Leisingera sp. NJS204: one gene and its partner. The protein of the gene in region 1 interacts with the protein of each later gene in a pairwise test. Links are inferred from orthologs where the notes say so. Each region holds a gene or a part of one and is shown on either strand. Other genes may lie near its edges.

Evidence for each region.
Region 2: the proteins of uvrB (region 1) and uvrA interact in binary tests that used the Escherichia coli proteins (3 or more experiments, as listed by UniProt). The link is inferred for Leisingera sp. NJS204 from one-to-one orthologs.

Annotation. Positions count from the first base shown.
Region 1 is NZ_CP035417.1:434,252-448,469, forward strand. The notes cover bases 3,809-6,804. They hold uvrB (excinuclease ABC subunit UvrB), read right to left. Parts: upstream 6,408-6,804; coding sequence 4,209-6,407; downstream 3,809-4,208. Other genes in these bases: ETW24_RS02230 (hypothetical protein), read right to left, coding at 3,809-3,923; ETW24_RS25305 (ECs_2282 family putative zinc-binding protein), read right to left, coding at 3,932-4,174; ETW24_RS02240 (MarR family winged helix-turn-helix transcriptional regulator), read right to left, coding at 6,505-6,804. In the rest of the region: ETW24_RS02210 (hypothetical protein), read right to left, coding at 1-304; ETW24_RS02215 (TFIIB-type zinc ribbon-containing protein), read left to right, coding at 470-733; ETW24_RS02220 (aminoacyl-tRNA deacylase), read right to left, coding at 791-1,258; energy-dependent translational throttle protein EttA, read left to right, coding at 1,567-3,234; more of ETW24_RS02230, read right to left, coding at 3,462-3,808; more of ETW24_RS02240, read right to left, coding at 6,805-6,945; ETW24_RS02245 (glutathione S-transferase family protein), read left to right, coding at 7,032-7,718; ETW24_RS02250 (ETC complex I subunit), read left to right, coding at 7,801-8,112; ETW24_RS02255 (DUF6880 family protein), read left to right, coding at 8,711-10,147; ETW24_RS02260 (YobI family P-loop NTPase), read left to right, coding at 10,385-13,999. UniProt on the Escherichia coli protein: The UvrABC repair system catalyzes the recognition and processing of DNA lesions. A damage recognition complex composed of 2 UvrA and 2 UvrB subunits scans DNA for abnormalities.
Region 2 is NZ_CP035417.1:2,101,936-2,116,534, reverse strand. What follows is about bases 5,304-8,680. They hold uvrA (excinuclease ABC subunit UvrA), read left to right. Parts: upstream 5,304-5,621; coding sequence 5,622-8,480; downstream 8,481-8,680. Other genes in these bases: ETW24_RS10340 (MFS transporter), read left to right, coding at 5,304-5,341. Also shown: ETW24_RS10350 (IS110 family transposase), read right to left, coding at 712-1,743; more of ETW24_RS10340, read left to right, coding at 4,172-5,303; ETW24_RS10330 (excinuclease ABC subunit A), read right to left, coding at 9,000-9,434; ETW24_RS10325 (helix-turn-helix domain-containing protein), read left to right, coding at 9,556-10,326; ETW24_RS10320 (hypothetical protein), read right to left, coding at 10,343-10,696; ETW24_RS10315 (Hint domain-containing protein), read right to left, coding at 10,795-12,366; mmsB (3-hydroxyisobutyrate dehydrogenase), read right to left, coding at 12,577-13,452; ETW24_RS10305 (enoyl-CoA hydratase/isomerase family protein), read right to left, coding at 13,449-14,495; ETW24_RS10300 (acyl-CoA dehydrogenase family protein), read right to left, coding at 14,547-14,599. UniProt on the Escherichia coli protein: The UvrABC repair system catalyzes the recognition and processing of DNA lesions. UvrA is an ATPase and a DNA-binding protein. A damage recognition complex composed of 2 UvrA and 2 UvrB subunits scans DNA for abnormalities.

The DNA of each region.
Region 1 (14,218 bases):
CCAGCGCTTTGGTTGCTTCGGCATAGGCATGGTTGCCGCCCAGCTGCTGAACCGCCAGTTTATAGGTGTGGCGGTAGCAGTCGTATTTGTAGACCTTCGGCAAGGTCCCGCAGCGGTCAAAACCGCGCGTCAATGTGGTGACAACGCTTTTTGTCGCCCGCGAGCTCAGCCCGCTGCGCTGGCCGCCGCCGCCGCTGCTTGCGCCGCTGTCCCGGCTGCCGCCGCCGCCGCCTTCGCCGCCAAAGGCAGGGGTGCTGGCGAGGATCAGGGTCAGAACTCCGGCCTGAATGGTTTTGCTGCTCAAGTGTGCCTCCGCGGTTTTTGCTGTGATTTTTGGTCAGCTTACCACGGGTCAGCCCCGTGTGAATGGGCGGAATCCCGCAATTATCGCGAATTTACGGCACTGTTGTCTTGTGCCGGGCTGCGGCGCTGCCCACCTGAGTTGCTGGAGTTGTGTAAGGAGACGCAGATGCAGTGCCCGATTGACGGAACCCAGCTGGTCATGAGCGACCGCGCCGGGGTGGAAATTGATTATTGCCCGAAATGCCGCGGCGTGTGGCTGGACCGGGGCGAGCTGGACAAGATCATCGAGCGCTCCGCCCAGCCAGTGCAGACCGCCCCGCAGCAGCCGCAGCGGAATGACGACCGGGGCGGCGATTATGATCCGCGCTACGGCAAGAAACCCTATAAGAAGAAAAAGAAGAATCTTCTGGAAGATCTGTTCGACTTCTGACCCGCATCAGGCGCCGCCCCGGTGACGCGGGGGCGGCAGGCCATTGGCTCAGGGGCGCTAATGCATGGTGCAGAAGGATCCGTGTTTGGCATCCTTCATCAGAGTGTCGAAATCATCCCCTTTCATTTCCACCAATGTCTTGTGGTCGCCGGCCTCGAACCAGACTTTGTCCAGGCCGCTGAGGCTGTCGTCAATGACCGTCGGCACATGATAGGCTTGGCCCACGCAGGGGGCAGCGCCAGGGTCGCAATCGTCAAAGACCTGGTTCAGCTCATATTCCGGCGCCAGGCCAAGACGGCGGTCCATCATTGATTGCAGCGCGTGCAGATCAACCGTCTGATTGGAGGGCACCACGGCAAGCACCGGGCCTTCCTCCATGTGGATAAGCACCGATTTTGCCAGATGGTCCCCCGGCACATGGGCGCTTTCGGCGCATTCGGCGGACGTGGCGGTATAGGGATGGCGGACCGTGCCGAACGGCAGGCCTTGTGCCTCCAGATGATGTTTCAGGCGTGAGGCGATCATCAAAGGGTCCTCCTGTGTTAGGAAAGGCCCCCCGGCCGCTGTGGCGCAGGTCTGGAATGCCGCCAGTGGGTTTGCGATCCTGGAATGGGCGGCATCGTCAGGTCTGGGCGCAGCCAGCGGCAAGCCGGGGCGCCCCGAAGTTTCCGGTGCCATCCAGTCTGCGGCAGGAGGGGTGAGTCGGGCAAGAGGCAGGTGTTCCCTCCCCGGCGCGCACGCTGGTTCCTGCCCTCTGCATCCCTCATTGCCCCGCCGCCGCCCATCCGCTATCACACCAGCCAGCTAGAATTCCCCCATCATGGAGCAGTCACATGGCCGCCTATCAGTACGTCTACCACATGCAGGGTGTCTCCAAGACCTACCCCGGTGGCAAGAAATGCTTTGAAAACATCCACCTGTCCTTTCTCCCCGGTGTGAAAATCGGTGTGGTCGGCGTCAACGGCGCCGGTAAGTCCACCCTGATGAAGATCATGGCCGGTCTTGATACCGATTTCACCGGTGAAGCCTGGTCTGCCGAAGGTGCCAAAGTCGGCTATCTGCCGCAGGAGCCGAAGCTGGACGAGAGCCTGACTGTGCGGGAAAACGTCATGCTGGGCGTCAAGGCCAAGAAGGACAAGGTCGACCGCTTCAATCAGATCGCGGTCGAAATGGCCGAGAACTACACCGACGAGCTGATGGAAGAGATGACCGCGCTGCAAGACAGCATTGATGCGGAAAACCTCTGGGATCTGGACAGCCAGATCGACATCTCGATGGAGGCGCTCCGCTGCCCGCCGGATGATGCCGAGATTGCCAACCTGTCGGGCGGTGAACGCCGCCGCGTAGCCCTGTGCAAGCTGCTGCTGGAAGCGCCGGAAATGCTGCTGCTCGATGAGCCGACCAACCACCTGGACGCCGAGACCATCGCCTGGCTGCAGCAGCACCTGATCGACTACAAGGGCACCATCCTCTGCGTCACCCACGACCGCTATTTTCTGGACGATATCACCAGCTGGATCCTGGAACTGGACCGCGGCCGCGGCATTCCCTACGAGGGCAATTATTCTGCCTGGCTGGAGCAAAAGGCCAAACGCCTGCAGCAGGAAGCGCGCGAAGACAAATCCAAGCAGAAGACGCTGGAGCGCGAGCTGGAATGGATGCGTCAGGGCGCCAAGGCGCGTCAGGCGAAATCCAAAGCCCGGATCAACGCCTATAACGATCTGGCCGGCCAGTCCGAGCGTGAAAAGCTGACCCGCGCCCAGATCGTCATTCCCAACGGCCCGCGTCTGGGATCCAAGGTGATCGACGTCGAAGGCATCTCCAAACACTACGGCGACAAGCAGCTGGTGGAGGGCCTGTCCTTTGATCTGCCCCCCGGCGGCATTGTCGGTGTGATCGGCCCCAACGGCGCCGGTAAATCAACACTGTTCCGTATGCTGACCGGCCAGGAGCAGCCCGATGCGGGCACCGTCACTTATGGTGACACCGTGAAGCTGTCCTATGTCGATCAATCGCGCGATGACCTGAAAGACAATGAAACCGTCTGGGAAGCGATTTCCGGCGGCTCCGAGATCATCCAGCTGGGCGATGCGCAGGTCAATTCCCGCGCCTATTGCTCTTCGTTCAACTTCAAAGGCGGCGATCAGCAGAAACCGCTGAATCTGCTGTCGGGCGGTGAACGCAACCGGGTCCATATGGCGCGGCTGCTGAAAGAGGGCGGCAACGTGCTGCTGCTCGACGAGCCGACCAACGACCTGGACGTGGAAACGCTGCGGGCACTGGAAGACGCGCTGGTCGATTTCGCCGGCTGCGCTGTGGTGATCTCGCACGACCGTTTCTTCCTCGACCGGATCTGCACCCATATGCTGGCGTTTGAAGGCGACGCGCATGTGGAGTGGTTCGAAGGCAACTTCGAGGACTACGAGGAAGACAAGAAACGCCGTCTGGGAGCCGACGCGCTGGAGCCCAAGCGCCTGAAGCACAAGAAGTTTGTGCGGTGATATGCGCGAACGGGGCGGCCAATTGGCCGCCCTTATTCGTTGTGGCTAAAGCAAGTGGTAAGCCGGGGTGCGCGCAGGTTTCTGGTGTCTGCCAGCCTGCGCCTAAAGAGCAGGTCGGGCAAGGGCGCGCGCGGCGGCGTGCGTGGCACGCCTTTGGCGTGACGGCGGGCGCGAACGCCCTTCCTCTGGATGGGATGCTGGTTTATTGTATAAATGGCACACTGCAACTAGATCGTTATTTCAATGCGGTTCTCACGATCCTTGCCGGAAGGATCATCCCAGCGAATTCTAAGCCACTCTTTTGGGTTAGATTGCATGTGAACAAATGCGGCTAATTCAACACTTTGCCCCTTCTCCAATTTGGACATCGGAAATTTCCGGCTGGCTGAATTTTCCTGAATGATGCTGTTTTGCTCATCCAGTACAAGTCGGACGTTTAAAGCAGGGGCAGGGCCAGTATTGAAGACGCGCAGCTTCCAGGAGGATTTATCAACTTTGTTCAGACGCGCAGACACTGCTGCGGTTTTTTCCCTTTTTGCTTCATTTTGTGCAGTTTGTATTTGAATGCGAACGAGTTCGACCTCTCTGTCAGTAAGCCGACTTTGAGACCTGTTGGCTCTTTTCGTTTCAATGTATGCAAGTAGCGATATAAGGAAAGCTAAACCTGCAACAAATTCGGAAATTTCCATGGGTTTACCTATTTGAAAATTTTCCTAAAGTCCGTTCGAATGTCCGCAACTATTTCTTTCTTCATGCCCTCGACGGCACGCGAAATCGTGTCTTGATTTTGATCCATGATATCTTCGTGCGTAAACTCCATCCCGCAGGACGTGCATTCATACGTACGCTCAGTTTCGGTTAGGTCATTGTCAAAAGAGAATTCGTCGGACCCGCAAGTTGGACAAAGCATTGCAATGCTTCGGGAATAATCGTTTTTCATTGAGCTCAAATCTCCTTGGTCGATTAACTTAGTGTCACGAAAATTTCTTCTGCGATTTCCCCCGGTACGCCCTTGTCCCAGCCTTGCCCGCGGTTGAACGCCCACGCGACTTGACCGCCGCTTCGGATGCCGCCTCCACCGCCGATTGCCGGGCCAGCGGGTCGTCGGAGATCGCCAGATCCACTGCCTCCAGCCGTTTCACTTCGTCGCGCAGGCGGGCGGCTTCTTCGAACTCCAGGTTCTCGGCGGCCTTGCGCATCTGGTCGCGCAAGCCGTTCAGATGCGCCTCCAGATTGGCGCCGTGCATCGGCTTGTCGATCTGGGCGGTGACGCGGCTCATGTCGGTGTCGCCGGCATAAAGCCCGGCCAGCACGTCCTCGACGTTTTTCTTGACGGTCTCAGGCGTGATACCGTGCTCGGTGTTATAGGCGATCTGCTTGTCGCGGCGGCGGTCGGTTTCGCCCAGGGCGCGCTCCATCGAGCCGGTGATGCGGTCGGCGTACATGATGACGCGGCCGTCGGCGTTGCGGGCGGCGCGGCCGATGGTCTGGATCAGCGAGGTTTCAGACCGCAGAAAGCCCTCCTTGTCGGCGTCCAGAATGGCGACCAGCCCGCATTCGGGAATATCAAGCCCCTCGCGCAGCAGGTTGATGCCGATCAGCACGTCAAAGGCGCCAAGGCGCAAATCACGCAGGATTTCAATGCGTTCCAGCGTGTCGATGTCGGAATGCATGTAGCGGACCTTGATCCCCTGTTCGTGCAGGTATTCGGTCAGATCCTCGGCCATGCGTTTGGTCAGCGTGGTCACAAGCGTGCGGAACCCGTCAGCAGTGACGCGGCGCACCTCGTCCAGCAGATCGTCCACCTGCATGTCGACGGGGCGGATTTCAACCTGCGGATCCAGCAGGCCGGTGGGGCGGATCACCTGTTCGGCAAAGACACCGCTGGACTGTTCCAGCTCCCATTTCGACGGGGTGGCAGAGACAAACACCGATTGCGGGCGCATGGCGTCCCATTCCTCAAACTTCAGCGGGCGGTTGTCCATGCACGACGGCAGGCGGAAGCCGTGTTCGGCCAATGTCATCTTGCGCCGGTGGTCGCCCTTGTACATGCCGCCGATCTGCGGCACCGAGACATGGCTTTCGTCGGCAAAGACGATGGCGTTGTCGGGGATGAATTCAAATAGGGTGGGGGGCGGCTCACCCGGTGCGCGGCCGGTCAGATAGCGGGAGTAGTTCTCGATCCCGTTGCAGTGGCCTGTCGCCTCGAGCATTTCGATATCAAAGTTGCAGCGCTGTTCCAGCCGCTGGGCCTCCAGCAGCTTGCCCTCGCCGAGCAGGTTTTCCAGCCGCATCTTCAGCTCATTCTTGATCGAGATCACGGCCTGGTTCAGCGTCGGTTTCGGCGTCACGTAGTGGGAGTTCGCATAGATGCGGATCTGGTCGAAGCTGCCGGTCTTTTCGCCGGTCAGCGGGTCGAATTCGGTGATCGCTTCCAGCTCCTCGCCGAAGAAAGAGAGCTTCCAGGCGCGGTCTTCGAGGTGGGCCGGGAAGATTTCCAGCGTGTCGCCGCGCACCCGGAATGAGCCGCGCTGGAAGGCCTGGTCGTTGCGCTTGTACTGCTGGGCGACCAGATCGGCCATGATCTGGCGCTGGTCGTAGATTTCGCCCGCTTTCAGGTCCTGGGTCATCGCCGAGTAGGTCTCAACCGAGCCGATGCCGTAGATGCAGGAGACAGACGCGATGATGATCACGTCATCGCGTTCCAACAGGGCGCGGGTGGCGGAGTGGCGCATCCGGTCGATCTGCTCGTTAATCTGGCTTTCCTTCTCGATGTAGGTATCCGAGCGGGGAACATAGGCTTCGGGCTGGTAGTAGTCATAGAAGGAGACGAAGTATTCGACCGAGTTTTCCGGGAAAAAGCCCTTGAATTCGCCATACAATTGCGCGGCGAGGGTTTTGTTCGGGGCGAGGATGATGGCGGGACGCTGGGTCTCCTCGATCACCTTGGCCATGGTGAAGGTCTTGCCGGTGCCGGTGGCGCCCAGCAGCACCTGGTTGCGCTCGCCGTCCAGCACGCCCTCGGACAGTTCGCGGATCGCAGTGGGCTGGTCGCCGGCGGGCTGAAACGGGGTATGCATCACAAACCGCTTGCCGCCTTCCAGCTTGGGCCGCTGCTGCGGCGCGCGCTGGGTCATCATCGGCATGGTCTTATCGGAATGGGCATAGGGCATCAGGCGACTCCGTTGGCGGCTGGCGCTGATTTTGGTCTGTTTTTGTTCCGGTGCAAGGGGGCAGGGCGGGGTTTCGCCGGAATGCAGCCTGTTTTTGTCAGCTGCGCGCAGGACGATGGAATTTGCCAAGCAGTTCCGCCAGCCGCCGTGCTTCGCCCGGGCTGAAACGGCTGCCGACGGCCTGCTGCATGGCATCGGCGTAAACCGCCCAGATGCGGGCGCGCATGGCGGCGCCGTCCGGCGTGATCACCAGTGTCTGGCCGCGCCCGTCGCCGTTGCAGGTCTGGCGTTCCAGCAGGCCCGCCTTGGCCAGCCGCTCCGCCAGGCGCGAGACGCCGTATTGCGGCAGCAGCAGTTTTTCCTGCAGCTCAAAAGGGCGCAGACCGGTGCCGCCGGCGCACTCAAGCTCCCACAGCAGATCGTACCAGTCCAGGCCCGGCAGGCCCGCCTGTTTCAATGCGGCCTCCACTGTGGCGAGGATGGATTTATGGGCGCGGGCCAGCGGCAGCCAGATGCGGAACGGGTCAGGTGTTTCCATACGGGAAATTTAAATGCATGTGCATTGATATGCAAGAGCGGACCACCCATCTGATGTGCATGCAATTGCATTTAAGTGAGGATCCCATGACTGACTTGCATCTGATCAGCCACCATCTGTGCCCCTATGTGCAACGCGCAGTGATTGTGCTGCGTGAAAAAGCCATCCCGCACCGGCGCACCTATATCGATCTGGCGGACAAGCCCGAATGGTTCCGATCGCTGTCGCCGCTGGGCCGGGTGCCGGTGCTGGAAACCGGCGGGCGGGTGTTGTTTGAAAGCCAGGTGATTGCCGAATACCTGGATGAAGCCACGCCCGGCAGCCTGCATCCCGCCGATCCGCTGGAGCGGGCGCGGCACCGGGCCTGGATCGCATTCGGCTCCGAGACGCTGGCGGCCATCGGCAAACTGTACAGTGCCGCGGATGAGGCGGCATTTGCCGCGGCTGCCAGAGATCTGCGCATCCGGCTTGCGCGGATTGCGCCGGAGGTGGAGGGGCCTTTCTTTGCCGGAGAAACATTCCGCCTGGTGGATGGCGTCTGGGGTACCATCTTCCGGTATTTTGAGACATTTGAGGCCATTGGGGATTTCGGACTGATGCCGGAGGCCGCGCATATGGCAGCGTGGCGGGCTGCTGTCATGGCGCGGCCCTCGGTGCAAGAGGCGCCGCCGCAGGGGTATCCGGCCCGGCTGATGGAATTCCTGTGCGCGCGGCAATCCCATCTGGGCGGGCTGGCGTGGGCGGCCTGTGGCACGGCAGCAAACCCCGGCTAATCCTGTGCAAATGGCACCTTGCCGCAGCGCCGTATCCGGCGCATAAAAGCGCTGGACGAAGACTCGAAGCGGGAGACAGCCCATGCAAGCGCGGATTTACCGGCCGGCACGCAATGCCATGACCTCGGGCATGGCCAAGACGCGGAAATGGGTGCTGGAATATGCGCCTGCCTCGGCCCGTGAAGTGGATCCGCTGATGGGCTGGACCTCCTCCGGCGACACCCAGAGCCAGGTCAAATTGCGGTTCGAGAGCAAGGAGGCGGCACTGGAATATGCCAAGGACCACGGCATCGAAGTGCAGGTGGCCGAGCCCAAGGAACGCAAGCCCAACATCCGCCCGGGCGGCTATGGCGACAACTTCGCCACCAACCGCCGCAGGCCCTGGACACACTGAAGATGTTGTAAATCTTCCACGAGTTCCCACCGTTTCGGCACGAGTTCTCACCAGGATCTACATATAGGGCGCCCAGCGGGCGCCTTTTTTATATCTGGGTTGGAGTATTGTTGCGGAGGCCGAATGCATTGCGGAAACAGAGAACAGGCTCCTTCGTTTTTCTGTGCATGCATATTCGGGGGCTGGGTAACTTCATGCCTGGCGATTGGGGCAGCAGCCGCTTTCTGCAGCAGTGAAAAGATAGAGTTTTGCATCAACCTGCTCAAAGGCGGCAGTCAGTCCAATTTTGCCGTTGAGTTGAAATGCTTGGCGCCGATCGTTGCATGTGCGGGCTTTTCCAAGCCTTCCGGCAAAAGCGGACCTTCAGCCGGGCACGAGCACTTCTTCTGATATCGCCAGTTGGAGCAGGGTCAGCAAGGCGCAGGAAGCTGCCGCTGCAAAGTTGCGAACCGTCTTCGCCCTTCAGAACCTGGTCGGTCCAGACCTGCCGTTCGATAGTCTCGGGCAGCTTCCTGGAAGCGGCCATTGGTGCTTGCCGCAGCAAGACCTGTACGACATTGTCCGCGGCAATCATTGCAATGGAGCCCGGCGCCTCACCATGTCCAAGAAAACCCTGAACCAAGCCAACCTTGAAAAGCTGGGCGCGGAGAAGCTCGCCGCACTGGTCATGGATCTTGTCCAGGGAAGCGCCGCTTTGCAGCGCCGCGCGAGGATGGAGCTCAGCGCCGCCCAGGGTCCCAGGGAAGTGGCTGCCGATCTCCGCAAACGCTTCGCCTCTCTGCGCCGCGCGACCAGCTTCGTCGATTGGCGCAAGCAAAGGGCGCTGGTCAAGGATCTGGAGGGGCTCTTGGCAATGATCGAAAACACCATCGCCCCGCATGACCCGAACGAAGCGTTCGAACTGCTCTGGTCTTTCCTGCACCTGGCCCCCTCGGTCCACGAGCGCACGGATGACAGTAACGGCGCGATTGGCGGCGTCATGAGTGAGGCGGTGGACCTGATCGCGAAACTATCGCCCACTGTTTCCCAGGACCGCACCACCCTGGCGGAACGCGTTCTCGACGCTGTCGCAGATGCGGGCTACGGCGAGTTCGACGGGATTATCCCCGCGACGGCGGAGGCGCTGGGGCAGGAGGGGCTCGAGCATCTCAAGCAGATCACGCAAGTATGGGCGGACGCTCCGCCGACAGAGCAGGAACTCGAGCAATACCGGGGCTACGGCCTCATGTCTTCTGCCGAAGACAGCGTGCGGCGCAACAAGCAGGTGACGCGGTCGATCATCCTTGCAGATGTGGCGGACGCCCAGGGGGATGTCGATGCCTACATGGCACGCTATTCCGAAGAACAGCTGACCTATGGCACCATCGCCCCCGACGTCGCGCGCAGATTGCTGGATGCGGGGCGCGTTGACGAGGCGTTCGACATCGTCACCCGTGCCCGCACCGCCGAGGACGGCAAGTCTATCCGGATGTTCCGTTACGATCTCGACGCGGTCTATGAAGAATGCCTCGAAAAACAGGGCAAGACGGAGGAGTTGATGGCGCATCTGCGGAGGACCTTCGAGCAGACCCTCAGCGCGCCCTGCCTTCGAAAGTACCTGAAATTGCTTCCCGATTTCGACGACATCGAGGCAGAAGAGGCTGCCCTGGACTTTGCCGAGGCCTATCCGCATCTGGGTGCGGCGATCAGTTTTCTGGTGAATTGGCCATCTTTCGGCCGCGCGGCGCGGATCGTGGTGGCGCGGGCCGAGGAACTGAACGGAGATTCCTATCACACCCTCACGAGCGCGGCAGACGCTCTCGAGGCCGAGCATCCGCTCGCCGCCACACTGATGCGCCGTGCTATGGTGTTGGACACGCTGACCGGCGGAAAATCCACGCGCTACCGCCACGCGGCGCGCCATCTGGCCGAATGCCGGTCCTGCGATGCCATCATAACAGATTATGGTGACCACCCCTCCCACCCGCAGTTCCTCGAGATGCTCAGGAAGGAACACGGTCGAAAACATGGGTTTTGGCGCTTGGTCAATTCGTGAATCCGGCCCAAAGCGGCCGCTCGTTCAAACTCCCATCGCCGCAGCGCTGCTAAGCGCGGAGCAGACGTTGAAACACGGGTAACGTTCGTGGGCATCCGATGTGATCCTTGCAAGCTGGTGCTTGTTCATTGACCGAACCGCTCAGTCGAACTTCAAAATCCGTTGTGGCTTCCCAGCATACCTGTCAGAGTTGATTAATATCCTTGAACACACCAAATTGTACGAGACAAGATCGCAGTGAAATTTTTTAGATGGCTTCGCGGCGTGTCCTTTAAGCGCCTGTTTGGAATGGATGGCTCAACAGAGGCGCGGGCAAAGTTTGTTGACCTTGCGCCTACTAGCAAAGCCGACGAAGATGGCATTTACGCAGAGGCGCTTGAATTCGCTACCACCAACCCCGATGTTTCGAATATCGCTCTGACAGGCCCGTACGGTTCAGGGAAAAGTAGTGTAATCAAGTCCTTCCTTCGTACTTATAGGGGAAACGCACTCCAAATCTCGCTGGCGGCATTCCTCCCTGAAGCGGATGGAATGGGTGGGTCAAATGGCAAGACAAACAAGCAAGAAATCGAAAGGAGCATTCTCCAACAAATGCTGTATGGCGCTAGCGCCAACAATCTTCCTCTTTCCAGATTCAAAAGAATTCAATCGCCAAAATGGTGGGCCGGAGGCGTCTCATTGTTGATCGTCCTTGGCGGCATCGCACTTTGGTATCTCTTCCAGAACAGAGAGGACATAATTTCAGGTGAATTTTTCACCCCGTTTGACCGCTCAAATTGGTTCAACCTGGGAGTGTTCGCGTTCGGGTTCGTGTTTCTGTGGCGTTCCTTGCACCACATTTATCTTAAAAGCTTTGGCATGTCGCTCAAGGGTGTTTCCCTCAAGGACGTCGAGATCGCACCAGAATCGGCTGAGGAAGAGTCGATCCTGAATAGGCATTTAGACGAAATCATCTATTTTTTTCAGTCCACGTCATATGACCTTGTGGTTGTCGAAGACTTAGATCGGTTTGAAAATCCCGATATCTTTGTGACATTGCGCGAGATCAACGGCCTAATAAATGCCAATGCCGGTGTGAAGCAACAAGTTCGCTTCCTTTACGCACTTCGCGACGACATGTTTGCCAATACAGATCGGACAAAGTTCTTTGAGTTCATTGTTCCAATCGTACCCATTATCAACCATTCGAACTCTATCGACAAAGTTCTGGAACAGGGGCAGCGGCTGTCTCTTGACGAGCGGCTTAACGCTCAGTTCTTGAGGGACGTTTCCCGGTATCTCAATGACCTTCGGCTAATCCGAAATATCTTTAATGAATACGCAATTTACGTTGCGAATCTTGAGGCCGATGAAGAGGAAGTTCTGAACCCCAACAAGCTTCTTGCAGTTCTGATTTACAAGAATGTTTTGCCACGGGATTTTGAAGAGCTACACCAGCAGAAGGGTGTTCTCTCAGCATTACTTGCGCGATACGATGACTTCATTGCAAAAGTTGAGGCTGACTATAAATCTCAAATTGGCGATGTTGAGACCGAAATTACGTTGGCTAAAAAGCAACTTCCAAAAGATGTGACAGAGCTTCGTAAAATCTATGCGATGGCTCTTATTGAGTTGTTGCCTGCGGGGCACGGGTACATTCGATTGGGAAATACGAATATCACCTTTGACAAAATCTCCGAGCATACAGATTTTGAAAGAATCCTTTCGGAGAATCCGATACTAAGTGCTCAACACCCAAATGGGGGGTGGTCACGCACCCAAAACCCTGGCGTGGACAGAACGGTTGACACAAACAGGAGTTTCCAAGAGCGGCTGGGAGACATCGAACGAAAGTCCGTCAAACAAATCGCGCAGTCGGGGCAAAAAGTTCGTGAGTTGAAGTCAAAGGTGACGAACCTACGGCTTCAAAAATTCAACGAGATAATTCGTGCGAATGCTGATGCAGTCGATGACTGCTTCGAAAAACTGGGTGACAATCGGGAACTCATGAAGTTCTTGGTCTTCGAGGGTTTCCTCGACGACACCTACTATCAATACACGTCATTGTTCCACTCAGGACGCCTTTCACCCAACGACAACAAATTCCTAATACAAATCCGCAGCTTCAACACTCCTGATCCAGACTTTCCAATCGACAACCCGGCGGAGGTTGTGGCGGCAATGCGCGATGAGGATTTTGATCAGAGCTATGTGCTAAACCGGCGGTTGATGGACCACATTATGGAAGCCCCAATCACTCATAGTTCACGAATCGAAAAAGCAGTTCGATACATTTCTGAAAATTTCGACCAATGCGAACAGTTTTTCTCAAGCTACTACGAAAGGGGCACACAAGTTCCAGCGTTGGTGTCCACGTTGGTTTCCCAGTGGCCCGGTTTCGCCTCGTTAGCAGCAGAGAGTGCGCATAGTACCGCTCATGTCGCGAGGATAATCGCGTACGCGCCTCAGGAGGTGATTGCGAATCCTCCCTACGCAGAGGGCGATCTGTCGGCGTCGTTCTCGATAGGTGCGGCAGAAATACTGGGTGAGGGGATCGAATTCGATCTGTCGAGGCTGAAACTACTACAAGTCCAGGTGGCAGAACTGTCTTCGGTTGATCAGTTCCCTGACGTGCTTGAGTTCTTGATCGACGAAGCCTTGTATCAGGTCTCCACGGAGAACATTCGATGTGTACTTGAACACACCCACGGCTCTGACATTGTTAGCTACCTTGAGACCAAGCACTATTCAACGGTTCTGCGCTCAGAGAACAAGGGGCTTATTCAGCGTGTTGAAGATGACTTCATCCGGTATGTCAGGCGTGTTTTGCTTCCGATGGAGAGCAATTCAAACGAGGAAGAGTTTGCTATTTTGGCAGCCCTCAATCACGAAGAGGTGGCCGCAGAATTTTTAGAAGAGTTCTGGTCAATGCAATCAACGTCCTTGCCAGTGCTTTCAGACGTTCCGCTCCATCTTCACGCGACCGCGCTGGCTCGAGATTTGATCAGCGCATCTTGGGAGAACTGTTTGACGTTCTTATCTGGTGATAATTTTGACCCAGATATTTTGACCGCCTATCTAGCAAACCCTGATACGCAAAAATTTCTCACGAATGAGGCTATCCCAGAGGACAAAAGTGCGTACGATTTGCGTAGATTTATTATCGACAATGACAGTTTCGATAGTGGTACCTACAGGGCTTACGTTCGACGTCTTCCCAAGAAATTCAAAGATTTTCGAGCGGACCTCAATAAGGACAAACTGCGGATACTGATTGAAGAGGGCAAAGCGACGTTCTCGGGGGCAAACTTCAACCGGCTTGGAGAGTATCGTGACCTTCAAGTTTTGTTTGTTGCTCGTAATTTCCCTGCCTTTGCGAAGGAAGCTGACGGGATCGGCATAGATGACGAGTTTCGAATGGACCTGTTGCAGGAAGACCTCTCAGAGGATCAAAAGCGTTCGGTGATTGCTGAGCTAAACCCGGCAGCGGTTTCGGAGGATGCGGCGCGTGCGGCGTCTCTAGGTACGATACTAACAGCGTTACCCAGCGATATTGAAGGGCTTGGCTTTGATCTCATAAAGGCGATTGCTATCCATTCTCATCCAGTGACTGAACAAATTTCTCTACTGAATAAGTGCCACAAATCGTTGTCTGTCGAAGAGGTTCGAGAAGTCTTGCGCGCGCTTCCTGAACCATATTCTGACATCGCAATTTTCGGTAAGTCGCCAAGGATAAAGAACACACCGGTCAACCGTGCGTTTGCCGCGTGGTTGGAAGAAAAGAGGGTAATCTCGTCGTCGAAGACTACATACTTGGAGAGAGAGATCAAGGTAAACACGTTCAGGGGGCAACGTGTTGAAACGACTGGTTGAAAAGAAATTTCATTGCAGTTTTGGTCAGATCTAAACAAAGCTAGTAGCCCCAGCTTTTGCGATCAAGAACGTTGTGCAATTCGCCGGGATCACGTCGAAAATACTAGTACATCGTTCACCCCTTGTCGGCTTGGATCTGTCAAAACTGTAGCCCAGGGTGGCAATCGGTAGTTTGTTAGCAAAGTGAATGTCCGCTCTTGAGACAACGTATGTGAATTA
Region 2 (14,599 bases), 1.7 Mb from region 1 along the record:
GGAAGCCAACGGTCTTGTCGATCTCGTTTGCCATCTGGATAGGGCTATGACCCCCCATGCGCGGGAACGCGGCCGAAGCGGGGATTGGACCCGCCCACGAGCTTTTCGGCTGGTCGTTTGGGTTGGTGCGGTAGGCAGGCTTCAGGTTCGCGGAAGTCCAAGTCTGTAGCGCTTCCCAAGGCTTTAAGTGAGGATGCATCTCGCGCCATTTCTTGAGGCTCTTCGAAAACACCGCCTGTTTCTCGCGGATACGGTCGATCTGCACATCTTTCTTGAAGCCAATGACTGCCCGTTCGAACCTGTCCGCAAGGATCTCCTTGCGGAAAATGTGCGGCAGGACCCGCGCCATCTGCCCCTCCCGCCTGCCAACGAGGGTGAGCTTCCTGCTGGGGATCATCCACTTGAGACAGGCAAGGGACGCCTGTGTGGATGTATATGGACCCCGCCTGATTGCAACGGTCTGTTTGGTTCCGGCTTCGAGGTCGCGATTGCTGATGTATATCCGGCTTCTTAGGGCGGCCCGATATTTCGTTGCTGCGAGCCCCGATGGATTTCCTCTTGCTTCTTCCTCATCGCCCCTAAGGCATCGGTGCTGACCTTGCCGATCCACACATCAGGTTCGAGAAGCAACGGGCGTGACCCTTTTCCATCTCCTGGCAGATGTTGTAATATTCTGGGTAGCTCTCCTTTATTGACTTTCCGAGGTGCCGTTCAAGCGAACGACATGGCGGGTTCTGGGCGGTAGTTCTGATCTCTCGCTAAGAGCGACCAGACTATCCGAGCGTTCTTGTTAGCCAGTGCCACCGAGACGACATTCGGATGCCGTCGTTCGCGCATCCGCGCGATCCATTGGCTGCGCGGATCGGTTTTCCCGGCCGCCTTTCCAAGCACAGCTCGTGCGCCGTGGATCAGCAGTGTGCGCAGGTATCGGTCACCGCGCTTGCTGATCCCGAACAAGCGTGCTTTTCCACCGCTTGACCGTTGCTTTGGAACGAGCCCCAGCCACGCGGCAAATTGACGACCATTCTTGAAGCAGGATTTATCACCGACTGCTGCCACCAATGCCGTTGCTGTAATCGGGCCAACACCTTCGATTTGACCAATGCGCTGGCACATCTCATTGGCGCGGAAGAGATTCTTAATCCGCCGGTTGCAGCCTGCAAGACGGCTGTCGAGTTCGGCCAGTTCCTCACGCATGTCGCGCAACATATCAATGAAGATCTCCCCAAATTCGCCCTGATTGTTATCGACTATTTCACTGAGGGCACGCCGGATGCGGGTGATGTCCCGCGCCACCACGACACCATGTTCCCCAAGCAAACCGCGGACTTGGTTTACCAGCCGGGTACGGTTTGCGACCACGCGCTGGCGGATACGGTGGACCGCTTGGATTTCAAGCTGTTCAGCCGACTTAGGGGGGACAAACCGCATTGATGGCCGGCCGGCAGCCTCGCAAATCGCTTCGGCATCGTTGCGATCGTTTTTGTTCGATTTCACATAAGGTTTCACGAACTGTGGAGAGATCAGCCGCACCTCGTGGCCCAAATCGGTCAGAAGCCGTGCCCAATAATGCGATCCGCAACAGGCTTCCATACCAACAATACAGGGCGGCAATTCTGCGAAGAAATGCGCAACAGCGTCTCGCCGGAGGGTCTTCCGCAAAACCACTTCTTCAGTCGTACCCACTGCGTGAACTTCGAAAACGTACTTGGCCAGATCCAGGCCGATCCTTTTGATTTGCATGTTATGATCCTCCAATCTCCATTCGAAGATACGCCGCCCGAGGGCGGCGGGGTCCATACCATTGCCCCGATGAATGCAAGCTTTTTTCAGACTGTTTGTGCATGTGGTCAGGTGCAGTCGTGTGTCCGGCCTCAAAGTTGCAGCCTGTCAACAGCTGCGGGCCCTTATGGAGATATGCAGATCGGGTCCAGTTCGCTTACCCGCGCTCGGAGGCGCATCGGCGTCAATGATGGTTCTCCCGGCCCAGTCTCGTGACCGTTTGCCCTTACGTTCCTCCGTCCTGCTCACATTCCCGGCGACACGCCGGCGAACTCGACCTATGCGGCCGCCATCGCCGGATCTCTGTAATCCTCACCCTTGCGCATCAGCGCCCAGGCCGTTCGGGCCATGCGGTTGGCCAGCGCCACCGCAACCAGCATCTTAGGCCTGCGCGCCAACATTCGTGCGAGCCAAGAGCCCTCTGGGGCGCCTTTGCGTGCCGCCCATCGCACAACTGCCACAGCGCCGACAATCAGCAACCTTCGAATGTCGCGCTGACCCATCTTCGACGTCCGCCCGAGCCGCTCCTTGCCGCCACTCGAATGCTGTTTCGGCGTGAGCCCGACCCAGGCCGCGAAATCCCGGCCTTTCGAGAAGGTTTCCATTGGCGGCGCGAAGGGCGTTGATCGTCTGCGTGCGCTGGCGGACAAGGAGATCGCGGGTGCGATATGCCAGCGCTGCCGCCTGCTGTTCCTCGCTTTTCACGGCCGCGAACCGCATGGCCGGACGCGATGCTGCTTGCGCTATGGCCTCTGCATCAGCCATGTCATTCTTCTGGCGTTTTACGAACGGCTTCACGTATGCGGGCGGGATCAGACGGAGGCCGTGACCCAGATCGCTGATTGCCCGACCTCAATAATGGGCACTCGCGCATGCCTCCATCGCCACGACGCAGGAGGGCTGCTCGCTCATGAACTTCAGCAGCTGCACGCGCGACAACTTGCGCCTGAATATAACGGACCCGTCCACCCCGGCACCATGTGCTTGAAATACGTTCTTAGCCAAATCCAGGCCGATGATGCTAACCTCGTTCATGGACGCTCTCCTCCTAGCAGTGCTCCAACGCCCGCTACCTTGGCACATTCGATGCCGCCGGGGGGGCGTCCACCCCATCGCTTTCGTATAAGTGCCGCGCGTCATAACGCCATTGAAGGCGTTCCGGCTGTCACGTTCGTGCTTCACGAGGTTGAACCAGTGATCGCGCAGGTGCTCGATCTCGTCGGCCCGGGCGGTGGCGGCCTGGGTCGCCATGTAAGCCTCCGGCGAGAGAGGTTCTCCGGCGGCATCGAATGCTGTGGCGGTCCGTCCTATGAAGTGGCACAGGCGCTTCTCCGCAGCGGAGAAGAGCGCCGGTTCGTCGAACCGCGCCGCCGGCCGCTGGAAGTGAAGCCTTGGTGCGGTGAAGGTGCCTTTCGAGTTCCGATACAGCTTGCGAGGGGCCGAGCCCCGGGCGACGCCGAAGGAGGCGTCCTCAATGACCTCCAGCGGGTCGATGGTCGGATCGAAATCCACATCGCAGCGGAAGTCATAGCCCGAGCGAATGGCGGTACTGACCGGGCAGTTCAGCTGCGTGATTTTGCGGTCGAGCTTGGTCTGCCGGTTTACGCCGGCGACGATGCCGTCGTTGGCGATGCGCGTGTGGGTGCAGGGCTTGCCGTCTTTGATACGCTGCCGTTCGACACGCTAGCGCCACTTCGCGAGTTGTGCTTTCTCGTAGGCTAAGAGCGTCCGCTCGAGCCAGAAGATGCGATTGTAAAGCCTGGACATTCCCGGCTCCGTCTCGCCCCTGGGCGTACGGAGAATGCGGCGGATGCCGTGAAGGCCCGTGCCATTGGCCAACAGGGACAAGATCTCGATGTTCTCGTCGCGCGTCTTCTGACGGCGATGCCCGCTCGACACTGTAAAGCGGGCCCCAGGCAGTCCTTTGCAGGGCTTGTGGATTACCCGGACGGAGCGTGCACGCGGCACAGATCCTTTTTTGTGGCCGGCCTTTCGCGATGGCTTGCCGTTGGCGCCGTTGAAGATGAACTCCCCAGGCTTTTCACCTTGTTCGGTCCTTTTGTCCGTTTCTGGGTCAAGAGCTCGCGTACCTCAAATATTGGCCACTATGGCCCACGACGAAATCAAGCGGGCACAACTGAGCGCTCACCGCGGGAAGTTCGAACTTCCCGCCAATCCGCCCCTGATGACGGAAAAATCAAACAAGATCAGGGCGTAAAAACAAATACCTGCCGACCTCTCGGTCGGCAGGCTGGCAGGACGCGTGCCATACAGTACGGAATGGCTCCCTGTGAGGGGCCGCCTTTTTCTTTGGCGGCAGGGCTCTGGTCCCGGCGCCGGGTCCGGGGTAACCAGAGGCTTGTCAAGCGACACAACAGGGGCAGCAGCCATGACGGCATCCGGAAATTCCCGCTGGGGGCTGATCCTGGCGGTCTGGGGCGCAGGCCTGGGGGCGGCTGCGCAATACGGCAAGATCAGTGTGATCTTTGGCCGGATGGCCGAGCTGTACCCGCAGGCGGGAAACGCGATCAGCTTTTCCGTGTCGCTGGTCGGGGTTTTGGGCATTCTGCTCGGGGCTGTGGCGGGGTTGTATGTCGCCGCTTTCGGCTACCGGCGCACGCTGATCTGGGCGCTGTGGGCGGGGGCGGCGATGTCTGCCCTGCAAGCGCTGCATCTGCCGTTCGGGGTGTTCCTGGCCTCCCGTGTGGTTGAGGGGCTGTCGCATCTGGGTATCGTAGTGGCAGGGCCGGTTCTGATTGCACAGCTGAGCTCGGAGCGGGGACGGGGGCTGGCGATGACCCTGTGGAGCACGTTTTTTGCCGTCGCCTTTACCCTGCTGGCCTGGTTCGGGCTGCCGCTGGCGGATGCCTGGGGGCTGCTGGCGCTGTTTGGTGCCCATGCGGGCGTAATGGCGGGGCTGGCGCTGCTGCTGGGCTTTGCCTTGCGCGATGTTCCGGTGCCGGAAAGGGGGCCGCTGCCGCGTCTGGCGGAATTGCCCGGGCTGCATCTGCCCATTTACCGGTCCCCCTGGATTTCGGCGCCGGCCGCGGGCTGGCTGTTTTACACTTGTTGTTTTGTAGCGGTGCTGACGGTGATCCCGCCTTATATCGCCGAGGACATGCGCGCCTTTGTGCTGGGGATGATGCCGCTGGCCAGCATTGCGGTGTCGATGACCCTGGGGGTGTATCTGCTGCGGTTCCTGCCGGGGGTGCGGCTGGCGCAGCTGGGGTTCCTGGCCTGTGCCGCCGCCGCCCTGTGGCTGTGGGCCATGCCCGGCGCGCCGGCCGCCTGTATCGCCATGGCGGGGGCCATGGGGCTGGTGCAGGGCGGCTCCTTTGCGGCCGTTCCGCAGCTGAACGGCAGTGCCGCCGCGCGGGCGCAGTCCAGCGGTGCAATGGCGCAGATGGGCAATCTGGGCAATACCATCGGAACGCCGCTGATGGTGCTGGCACTGGCCGGCGGCGGCTTTGGCGGCATGATGGCTGTGCTGCTGGTGCTGTTCCTGAGCGGAACTGCGGTGCATGGTCTGCTGTCAGCGCGGCGGCGCAGCATGGCGTAACGGGGCCTCTCCCGCCCGTCGCCGGCCCCCGGTCCGGGGGCCGGCGCCCGTTGGGCATGGCGCCGCAAGCGGCGCGCCGGATTCCGGTTGAAATCCGGGCCGGAAAACGCGTGTTTTCCGGTTTGATCCGGGGCCGGCGCAGCCTGCTGCCAGCTGCTGTCAGCAAGTTTTGTCCTGTTCGTGATATGTTCTCTTTTGGGGCTTGGCGTTTCCCGGTGCATTCCCTATTTGTATGGCGGGCGTTTGCCGCTGGTTTGGCAGGCGCGGGCACGGGGGCATTATGGCTGAGCTGAAATCCATCGAAGTACGCGGCGCGCGCGAGCATAATCTGAAGAGCATCGATGTGGATATTCCGCGCGATGAGCTGGTGGTGATCACCGGCCTTAGCGGTTCGGGCAAATCCAGCCTGGCGTTTGACACCATCTATGCCGAGGGCCAGCGCCGTTATGTCGAGAGCTTGTCGGCCTATGCCCGCCAGTTCCTGGACATGATGGAAAAGCCGGATGTGGACCACATCAGCGGCCTGTCTCCGGCGATTTCAATTGAGCAGAAGACGACATCGAAGAACCCGCGCTCAACCGTTGGCACGGTGACCGAGATTTATGACTATCTTCGGCTGCTGTTTGCCCGCGCAGGCACGCCCTATTCCCCGGCCACCGGCAAGCCGATTGAGGCGCAGCAGGTGCAGGACATGGTCGACCGGATCATGGAGATGGAGGACGGCACCCGCGGCTATCTGCTGGCGCCGATCGTCCGCGACCGCAAGGGTGAATACAAGAAGGAATTCCTGGAGCTGCGCAAGCAGGGCTTCCAGCGGGTCAAGGTGGACGGCGAGTTCTATGAGCTGGACGAGCCGCCCACGCTGGACAAGAAGTTCCGCCATGACATCGACGTGGTGGTTGACCGTCTGGTGGTGCGCGAGGGGATGGAGACGCGGCTGGCAGACAGCTTGCGCACAGCGCTGGATCTGGCGGATGGCATTGCCATTCTGGAAACCGCGCCCAAGGAGGGCGATCCGGAACGGATTACCTTCAGTGAGAATTTTGCCTGCCCGGTCAGCGGTTTCACCATTCCGGAGATCGAGCCGCGGCTGTTTTCCTTCAACGCGCCGTTCGGGGCCTGCCCGGAATGCGATGGTCTGGGGGTTGAGCTGTTCTTTGACGAACGCCTGGTGGTGCCGGACCAGTCCCTGAAGGTCTATGACGGGGCGCTGGCACCCTGGCGCAAGGGCAAGTCGCCCTATTTCCTGCAGACCATCGAGGCCATCGCCAAGCATTACCAGTTCGACAAGAACACTGTCTGGAAGGACCTGCCGGAGAAGGTGCAGAAGGTGTTCCTGTATGGGTCCGGCGAGGAAGAGATCATGTTCCGCTATGACGAGGGCGGGCGGGTTTATCAGGTCGAACGCACGTTCGAGGGTGTGATCCCCAACATGGAGCGGCGTTACCGCGAGACCGATTCCAACTGGATCCGCGAGGAGTTCGAACGTTATCAGAACAACCGCCATTGCCACCATTGCGAGGGTTACCGGCTGCGCGCCGAGGCGCTGGCGGTGAAGATTGCCGGTGTCCATGCCGGTCAGGTGGTGCAGCTGTCGATCCGCGAGGCGCTGGCCTGGATCGAGGATGTGCCGAACCATCTGAGCCAGCAGAAGCAAGAGATCGCCCGTGCTATTGTGAAGGAGATCCGCGAGCGGCTGGGGTTCCTGAACAATGTCGGGCTGGAGTATCTGTCGCTGAGCCGTAACTCCGGCACGCTGTCCGGCGGCGAGAGCCAGCGGATCCGGCTGGCGAGCCAGATCGGGTCCGGCCTTACGGGTGTGCTCTATGTGCTGGATGAACCCTCCATCGGGTTGCACCAGCGCGACAATGACCGGCTGATCGGCACCCTGAAAAACCTGCGCGATCAGGGCAATACGGTGATTGTGGTGGAACACGACGAGGATATGATCCGTCAGGCGGATTATGTGTTCGACATCGGCCCCGGCGCCGGGGTGCATGGCGGTGAAGTTGTAAGCCACGGCACACCGGGTGCGGTTGCTGCGGACACCGGCTCGATCACTGGGCAGTATCTGTCCGGCACCCGTGAGATTGCGGTGCCGCCCAAGCGGCGCAAGGGCAACAAGAAGAAGATCAAGGTGGTGAAAGCTACCGGCAACAACCTGAAAGAAGTGACGGCAGAGTTTCCGCTGGGCAAGTTTGTCTGCGTGACCGGCGTCTCCGGCGGCGGCAAGTCGACGCTGACGATTGAGACGCTGTTCAAGACCGCCTCGATGCGGCTGAACGGCGCGCGCCAGACCCCGGCGCCCTGCGAAAGTATCAAGGGGCTGGAGCATCTGGACAAGGTGATCGACATCGACCAGCGCCCGATCGGCCGCACGCCGCGGTCGAACCCGGCGACCTATACCGGTGCCTTTACGCCGATCCGCGACTGGTTTGCCGGTCTGCCGGAAGCCAAGACGCGCGGCTACAAGCCCGGGCGCTTTTCCTTCAACGTCAAGGGCGGCCGCTGCGAGGCCTGCCAGGGCGATGGTGTCATCAAGATCGAGATGCATTTCCTGCCCGACGTCTATGTGACCTGCGAAACCTGCAAGGGCGCGCGCTATAACCGCGAGACGCTGGAGATCAAGTTCAAGGGCAAGAGCATTGCCGATGTGCTGGATATGACGGTGGAAGACGCGCAGGAGTTTTTTCAGGCGGTGCCGTCGATCCGCGACAAGATGGACGCGCTGATGCGGGTGGGCCTGGGCTATATCAAGGTGGGCCAGCAGGCGACAACGCTGTCCGGCGGCGAGGCGCAGCGGGTGAAACTGTCAAAGGAACTGTCAAAACGCTCGACCGGGCGGACGCTGTACATTCTGGATGAGCCCACAACAGGCCTGCATTTCGAGGATGTGAAGAAGTTGCTGGAAGTGCTGCACGAGCTGGTGGAGCAGGGCAATTCGGTGGTGGTGATTGAGCATAATCTGGATGTGGTCAAGACCTCCGACTGGATCATCGACATCGGTCCCGAGGGCGGCGATGGCGGCGGCGAGATTGTCGCGGCGGGTACCCCCGAGACAGTGGCGGATGAGCCGCGCAGCCACACCGGGCGGTACCTGAAGGACATTCTGGCGGCACGGAAGGTGGCGGCGGAGTGAAAGTTGTGGGATTTGCGGTCGGGTTCGTGCTGATGCTGCAAGTCCCATTTGCAATTGCTGAGCGTGCGCCGAAGTGTTTTAGCTGGGCGCTAGAACTCTGCGAGTGCAGCGCGTTGTTCTCAGTTTTAGAAACTGAGCCAACAATCGCGGGACAACGGAGAATGGACGAATGGAGGGAATTGGCAGAGAAGCTGCGGTTTCGGGCCTACCCTGTGATGGGAAAAGAACTTGGGGACCGGCTGATAGACGCCAGAATTGATGAGTGGCGGTTATTGCCGTCTACACTTGATGTGCATCGGGAGTTTGCACGGGTCTTATCAAGCTGCGCCAGATATTGGAAACGGCTTCTTGCCGGCTTGCCAGTGTCCATCGGTCCTTAAGCTGTTTAGCCGCAAAAGCATTTCGTTTAGCGGAGCAAGACTGGAGCTGGGATGAGGGGCGCAGCCCCTCTTGGCCTTTGGCCAATTCACCCCGGAGTATTTCTGGAAAGATGAAAGGGGGCGGTTTCGCCCTCATTATTCATGCAGTTTGCGCGGCGGCGGGGCGGGCCAGCATCAGCGGCACCAGGAACAACAGCAGGAAGAGCGTGTTCATCACAACGTTGAACCAGGCGCCGGCGGCGAGGGAGCCGAGGCTGTCGGGCACGTACCAGGCCAGCAGGGCCGGGATCAGCAGGCGGCGGCCAAGAGCCGGGTTGGTGCTGTAGATATGCTCTGTCACCAGGTAGATCAGCACGCAGAAGCCGCACATTAGCCCGCCGCTGATGGCGGTCATCAGGGCGGCCGCGCCGGGGGTAAGCGCCTGGGCGCCGTCCACCGGCAGAAAGGCGAGATCGATGAATAGGCTTAGTGCAGTGCCGAGCGGGGTGGCCAGCGCCAGTATCATAGCCAGCCCGAAGGCGGCGGCGAGTATCGTGACGGTTTTGAGCATGCGGATTGCAGCTGAATGGGTCATTGGAAGCTCCTGATAATGTCTGCGCGCAGAATGCAGTCAGGCACGGAAGCGGAACAATTACCTTGGAGGTAAGTGAACTTCTGATTGTGCCTGTCTATGCTGCGGGAAAAGGAGACAGCTCATGGCGGAAGGTTTCGGCGCGGTTCTGAAGAAATGGCGCGGGCTGCGGCGGATGAGCCAAATGGCGCTGGCGCTGGAGGCCGGAGTCTCGGCGCGGCATCTGTCCTTTCTGGAGAGCGGAAGGTCGCGGCCCAGCCGCGGCATGGTGCTGCGCTTAAGCGATGAACTGCAGGTGCCGGGCGGGGCGCGCAATCAGCTGCTGGCGGCTGCCGGTCTGGCACCTGTGTTTTCACGGAGGAATCTGAACGATGCGGAATTGGCGCCGCTGAAGCAGGCCGCTGAACAGATGATGATCGCGCATGAGCCGTATCCGGCGCTGATGATCGACCGGCATTGGCGGCTATTGCGCCTGAACCGGCCTGCGGCCCTAATGCTTGAAGGCGTAGGGATCAGTGCGGGCTGCAGCCTGATTGAGGCTCTGCTGGAGAACGCCGGTCTGCGGGAAGTGCTGGAGAACCTGCAGGATGTTGAACGGCTGAGCCTGGCCCGGCTTAGAACCGAGCTGGCCCATTTCGGCGAGGATCCGGTGCTGGAACAGGCGGTAGAGCGGCTGCAGCGGATGGTGGCGGCCTCGGGCTGCGCACCTGAGGGGGAGCTGCCCGCGGTGATCCCGGCCCGCTACCGGATGGGCGGGCAGGTGCTGTCGTTCTTTTCCACCATTACCCAGTTCGGCGGCACAGGGGATCTGGCGATGGCGGAGCTGCGGATCGAAATGCTGTTTCCGGCTGATGAGGCCACGCGGGAGACGATGGCCGCTATGGGCGGCCGCTAGCAGGCAGTGCGGCGGGTCAGTTCGCCAGGTCCGCCTCGGCACCGATCAGGCGCAGCACTTTCTGGGTCTCGCGGTTCACCTGATAGACATAGCCGCCGGCCTGAACATAGCTGCCAAATGGGTCCGGTGCCCATTCGCCGGGAGACCCGATCCAGATGTACTCATCCAGAATATGGTCGCCGCGGCGGTAGAACTTCTTGGCATGGTCCGGCGGCACGCAATGCGATGAGGTCTTGGCCAGGCCTGCCGGGCAGTGCAAGCCTGCCTGGTCCGACTTGCCATGTCCGATGCCATTGCCTGCAGCAAGCGGAATAGCCACTGCACAAGTGGCGGCGAGAACAATGATGGAAACAAAATAACGGCGTACCATTTACGGCGGGTCCTTTCCTGGTCGCCATTGACATAACGGGCCAGGCGCAAAATCCAAGAGGGCGGTAAAGCCGGCGGCGGCGGCCCGCCTGCAGCCGGTTACGCAGCGGCAAGAACCCGCGCTTCATGGCTGCGCAGGGCCAGCCGCGCCGCATTTCCGTACCCGCGGCCGGTTTCAGCGCAGAGTTCCGGGAACAATTCGCGGATTTCCGCCAAGGTGCCAGCGTCAAATCCTGCCGCTGTTTGCGGGCCGGGCTGGTAGCTTTCGCTGAGGGCGCCGTCGGCCCAGAGAATCTGGTGGCGGCCGAACAGCAGGTGGACATACTGCGCTTCCTGCATCTCCAGCGCCGGGCGGATGGTGCTGTCGTTCACCAGGTCCTTGGCCTTGACCAGAACCTCACCCTCGCCGAACAGCAGCTCGGCGCGGCTGCCGGAAACCAGCATCCGGTGCTGCGGCGACACATATAGGTCGCGGCTGTTGCCGCAGCTGCCTTTGGCAAAGCGGATCGGAGCGGTCCCGGGCGTGCAGGCGATGCGGCGGCTGCCGGTCCATTGCAGGGGCTGCGGGCCGTTGTCGTAGGTAAGAACCTCCATGCCGGGGCGCAGGTCCTCGACCGGGATTTCACCGCCGGGCACCCGGATCAGGGTGCCGCGCAGGAAGCAGGGAACCGTCTGGTTGATCTCGACCAGGCCGGTGTCGGAGTTGCCCAGACCGTTGTCTGCAGTGTAGTTGAAATAGACGGTTTCCAGGTCGCCATCGGTGACGACGGTCAAGGTGCCGTCGGCGTTCAGAGTGATCTGCTGTCCGGTTGCCAGGGTGACGGTATCATTTGCGAACACTTCCTGGCCATTGATATGGGTGATGGTCAGCGTGCCGCCGGTGGTGGTGTCGTTTTCCAGTACATCCACCACACGGGTCTTGTTGATCGCGATATCTTCCTGGTCATCCTGCGCGACCACCGCTGTCTGCACTGAGCCGCCGGCAATCAGCAGGTTGGTGTCATAGCTGCTGTCTACAGTATCGGCGACGCCGATCTTGAGGGTGTTGATCTCCCCTGCATTCACCGGAGCGACAAAGGTCAGGGTGATGGTGAACCCGTCCATTTCGGTGTTGAACTGGTCGCCGGTGTTGTCGACATAGACGTTTTCGGTGCCATCGTTGATATTGCCGATCGACGCGGTGCCGTTGCCGATGGAGACCTGGGCCTCTACTCCATTCACCCAGACACCGACCACGTCATTGTATTGCGAATTGGCGAACTCGGGGTATTCCTCGGAGGACAGCACAAAGTCGATGGTCAGCAGGTCGCCGTCCGGGGTGAAGTCGATTTCCAGAAACGAGGCATCGCGGGTGGCGGCACCGGCGAGGGCGTTGAAATCCGCGTCGTTGTTGGCGCCGGTGGTATTGGTGCTGGTGTTGCCGCGGACGTTTGTGTTGGTGCTGCCGTCGCTGTTGGTAAAGTCGCGGGCGTAACCTGTCGACAGGATCACGCCGGAATCTGCAGGTGCTACGCCTGGTGTGGTTGTATCAGCGCCAGTGTAGATGCCCGATGACAGGCTGTCGCCGCTGTAGCTGGCACTTTCAACCGTGACGCCGTCGCCAAAGATTTCCTCTGCCATCTGGGTGGCGGTTGCAGAGGAGTTGATGTTCAGTTCCGTTGCCGTGGCCATAACAGACAGCGCGCCTCCGGGTGTGCGAGAATTTACGATCGCTTACCGGAATGCTGGGGAACTGAGACAGAACTGTGGCGGGCTGGTGCCGAAATCCTGGAGTTTACTCGAATTTTAAGGGTATTTTAAAAACGCCGGGCACAACAGGCGGCCCGGAACAGGCCGCCTGACAGGTCATTTGTTCAAAGCCTGCGTTTGAGGAGGCAAGCCTCAGCCGTCGCGGCCGCGTGTCTCGAACCGCGGCAGCATGGCAGAAAAATCCATGCCTTTGCCGTCTTCGTCCTCGACGAATTTCTTGTACAGCGCCATGGCCAGTTCCCCCATCGGCGTGTCGGCGTCGGCGCTGGCCGCGGCTTGCTGGCTAAGGCCCAGGTCCTTCAGCATCAGCTCAGCCGCAAATCCGGGCTGGTAATTGTTGTCGGCGGGCGACTGCGGGCCGACGCCCGGTGCCGGGCAATAGGCGTTCATGGTCCAGCTGTAGCCGGAGGAGGTGGAGACCACATCGAACATCTTCTGCCGGTCAAGACCCAGCTTGTCGGCCAGCGCAAAGGCCTCGCAGGTGGCAATCATCGTCACGCCGAGGATCATGTTGTTGCAGATCTTGGCCGCCTGACCGGCGCCGGCCTCGCCGCAATGCACAGCCTTTTGACCCATGATATCAAACAGCGGTTCGGCGGCGGCAAAGGCATCAGCCGAGCCGCCGGCCATGAAGGTGAGCGTGCCGCCGGCCGCGCCGCCGATGCCGCCGGAGACCGGGGCGTCCACGGACAAAAGACCTGCGGCGTCGGCCTGTTCGGCAACCGCGCGGGCGGAGTCCACGTCGACGGTGGAGCAGTCGATGAAGGCGCCGCCTTTGGTCATTGCCGGGATGATCTCAGCCGCGACAAGGCGCAGGATGGCGCCGTTGGGCAGCATGGTGATGACGGCGTCGGCGCCTGCTGCGGCCTCGGGGCCGGAGGCGGCCATTGTCACGCCTTCGATGCTGACATCGGCCATATCAAAACCGGTGACCTCGTGGCCTGCTTTGGCCAGGTTGGCGGCCATCGGCCCGCCCATGTTGCCCAGTCCTATAAATCCGATTTTCATGTGAGTTCCTCCTCAAATGTCAGCGCATCTGCGCCCAAGGGCGCCAGCATGTCTTCAATCGCCTGCGCAGGTACAGCCTGGTTTGCATATTGCCATTTCGGATTGCGGTCCTTGTCAATGATCTGGGCCCGGATGCCCTCCAGGAAATCACTCTTGTCCATGGCGCGGAAGGTGTAGCGGTATTCCAGATCCAGCGCCCGGCGGATGGCAGGGCCATCCGCGCGCAGGCGGCGCAGCATTTCCAGCGTGCAGGCCATCGACAGCGGCGAGTTGCGGCTGAGGGATTTCAACGTCGCGGCGGCAAAATCGCTGTCCTCAGCCTGGAGGCTGGCTTGAATGTCTTCCAGCGTCTCCTTGGCGAAGTGGCGGGAGATATCCGCCAGCGCCGGGCGCAGCTTTCCTTGCGGAGCGGGCAGGGCGGCGTCCTCGACCAGTTTGGCGGCGCCGGTTTCTTCCAGCGCGGATATCATCGCGGGCCATTGCTCTTGCGGGATGAAAAAATCAGCAAAACCCGCAAGGATCGCGTCATCGGCGCCCATCCTGGCCGCGGTCATGCCAAGGTATTCGCCCAAATGATCCGGCGCCAGCGCCAGCATCAAGGAGCCGCCCACATCCGGCACCAGGCCGATGCCGACCTCAGGCATGGCAATCTGGCTGGTTTCATTCACAACCCGGTGGGTGCCATGGCAGCCGATGCCAACGCCGCCGCCCATGGTGAAGCCCTGCATGAAGCTGATCACCGGTTTCTTGTATTCAAAAATCAGCGCGTTCAGCCGGTATTCATCGCGCCAGAAGGTACGGCCATAGCTGTAATCGCCTTTGGTGCCGGTATCATACAGCTCGGCAATGTCGCCACCGGCGCAAAAGGCCTTGTCGCCTTCGGCGTCGATCACCACCAGCTTGACGCTGTTATCCTTGGCCCACTCCCGCATCGCTGCATCAATGGCCATGCACATCTCATAGCTCATCGCGTTCAGCGCCTTGGGGCGGGTGAAGGTGATGCGGCCGGCCTGGCCGGATTTGCGGATATGGATATCACTCATCCTGGGTGCTCCATCGTGGTGTTGCGCCGGGGTAATTATGTCGGCTGCAGTTTACGCGGCAATCAGCTGGCGGGCGACGATCAGGCGCATGATTTCATTGGTTC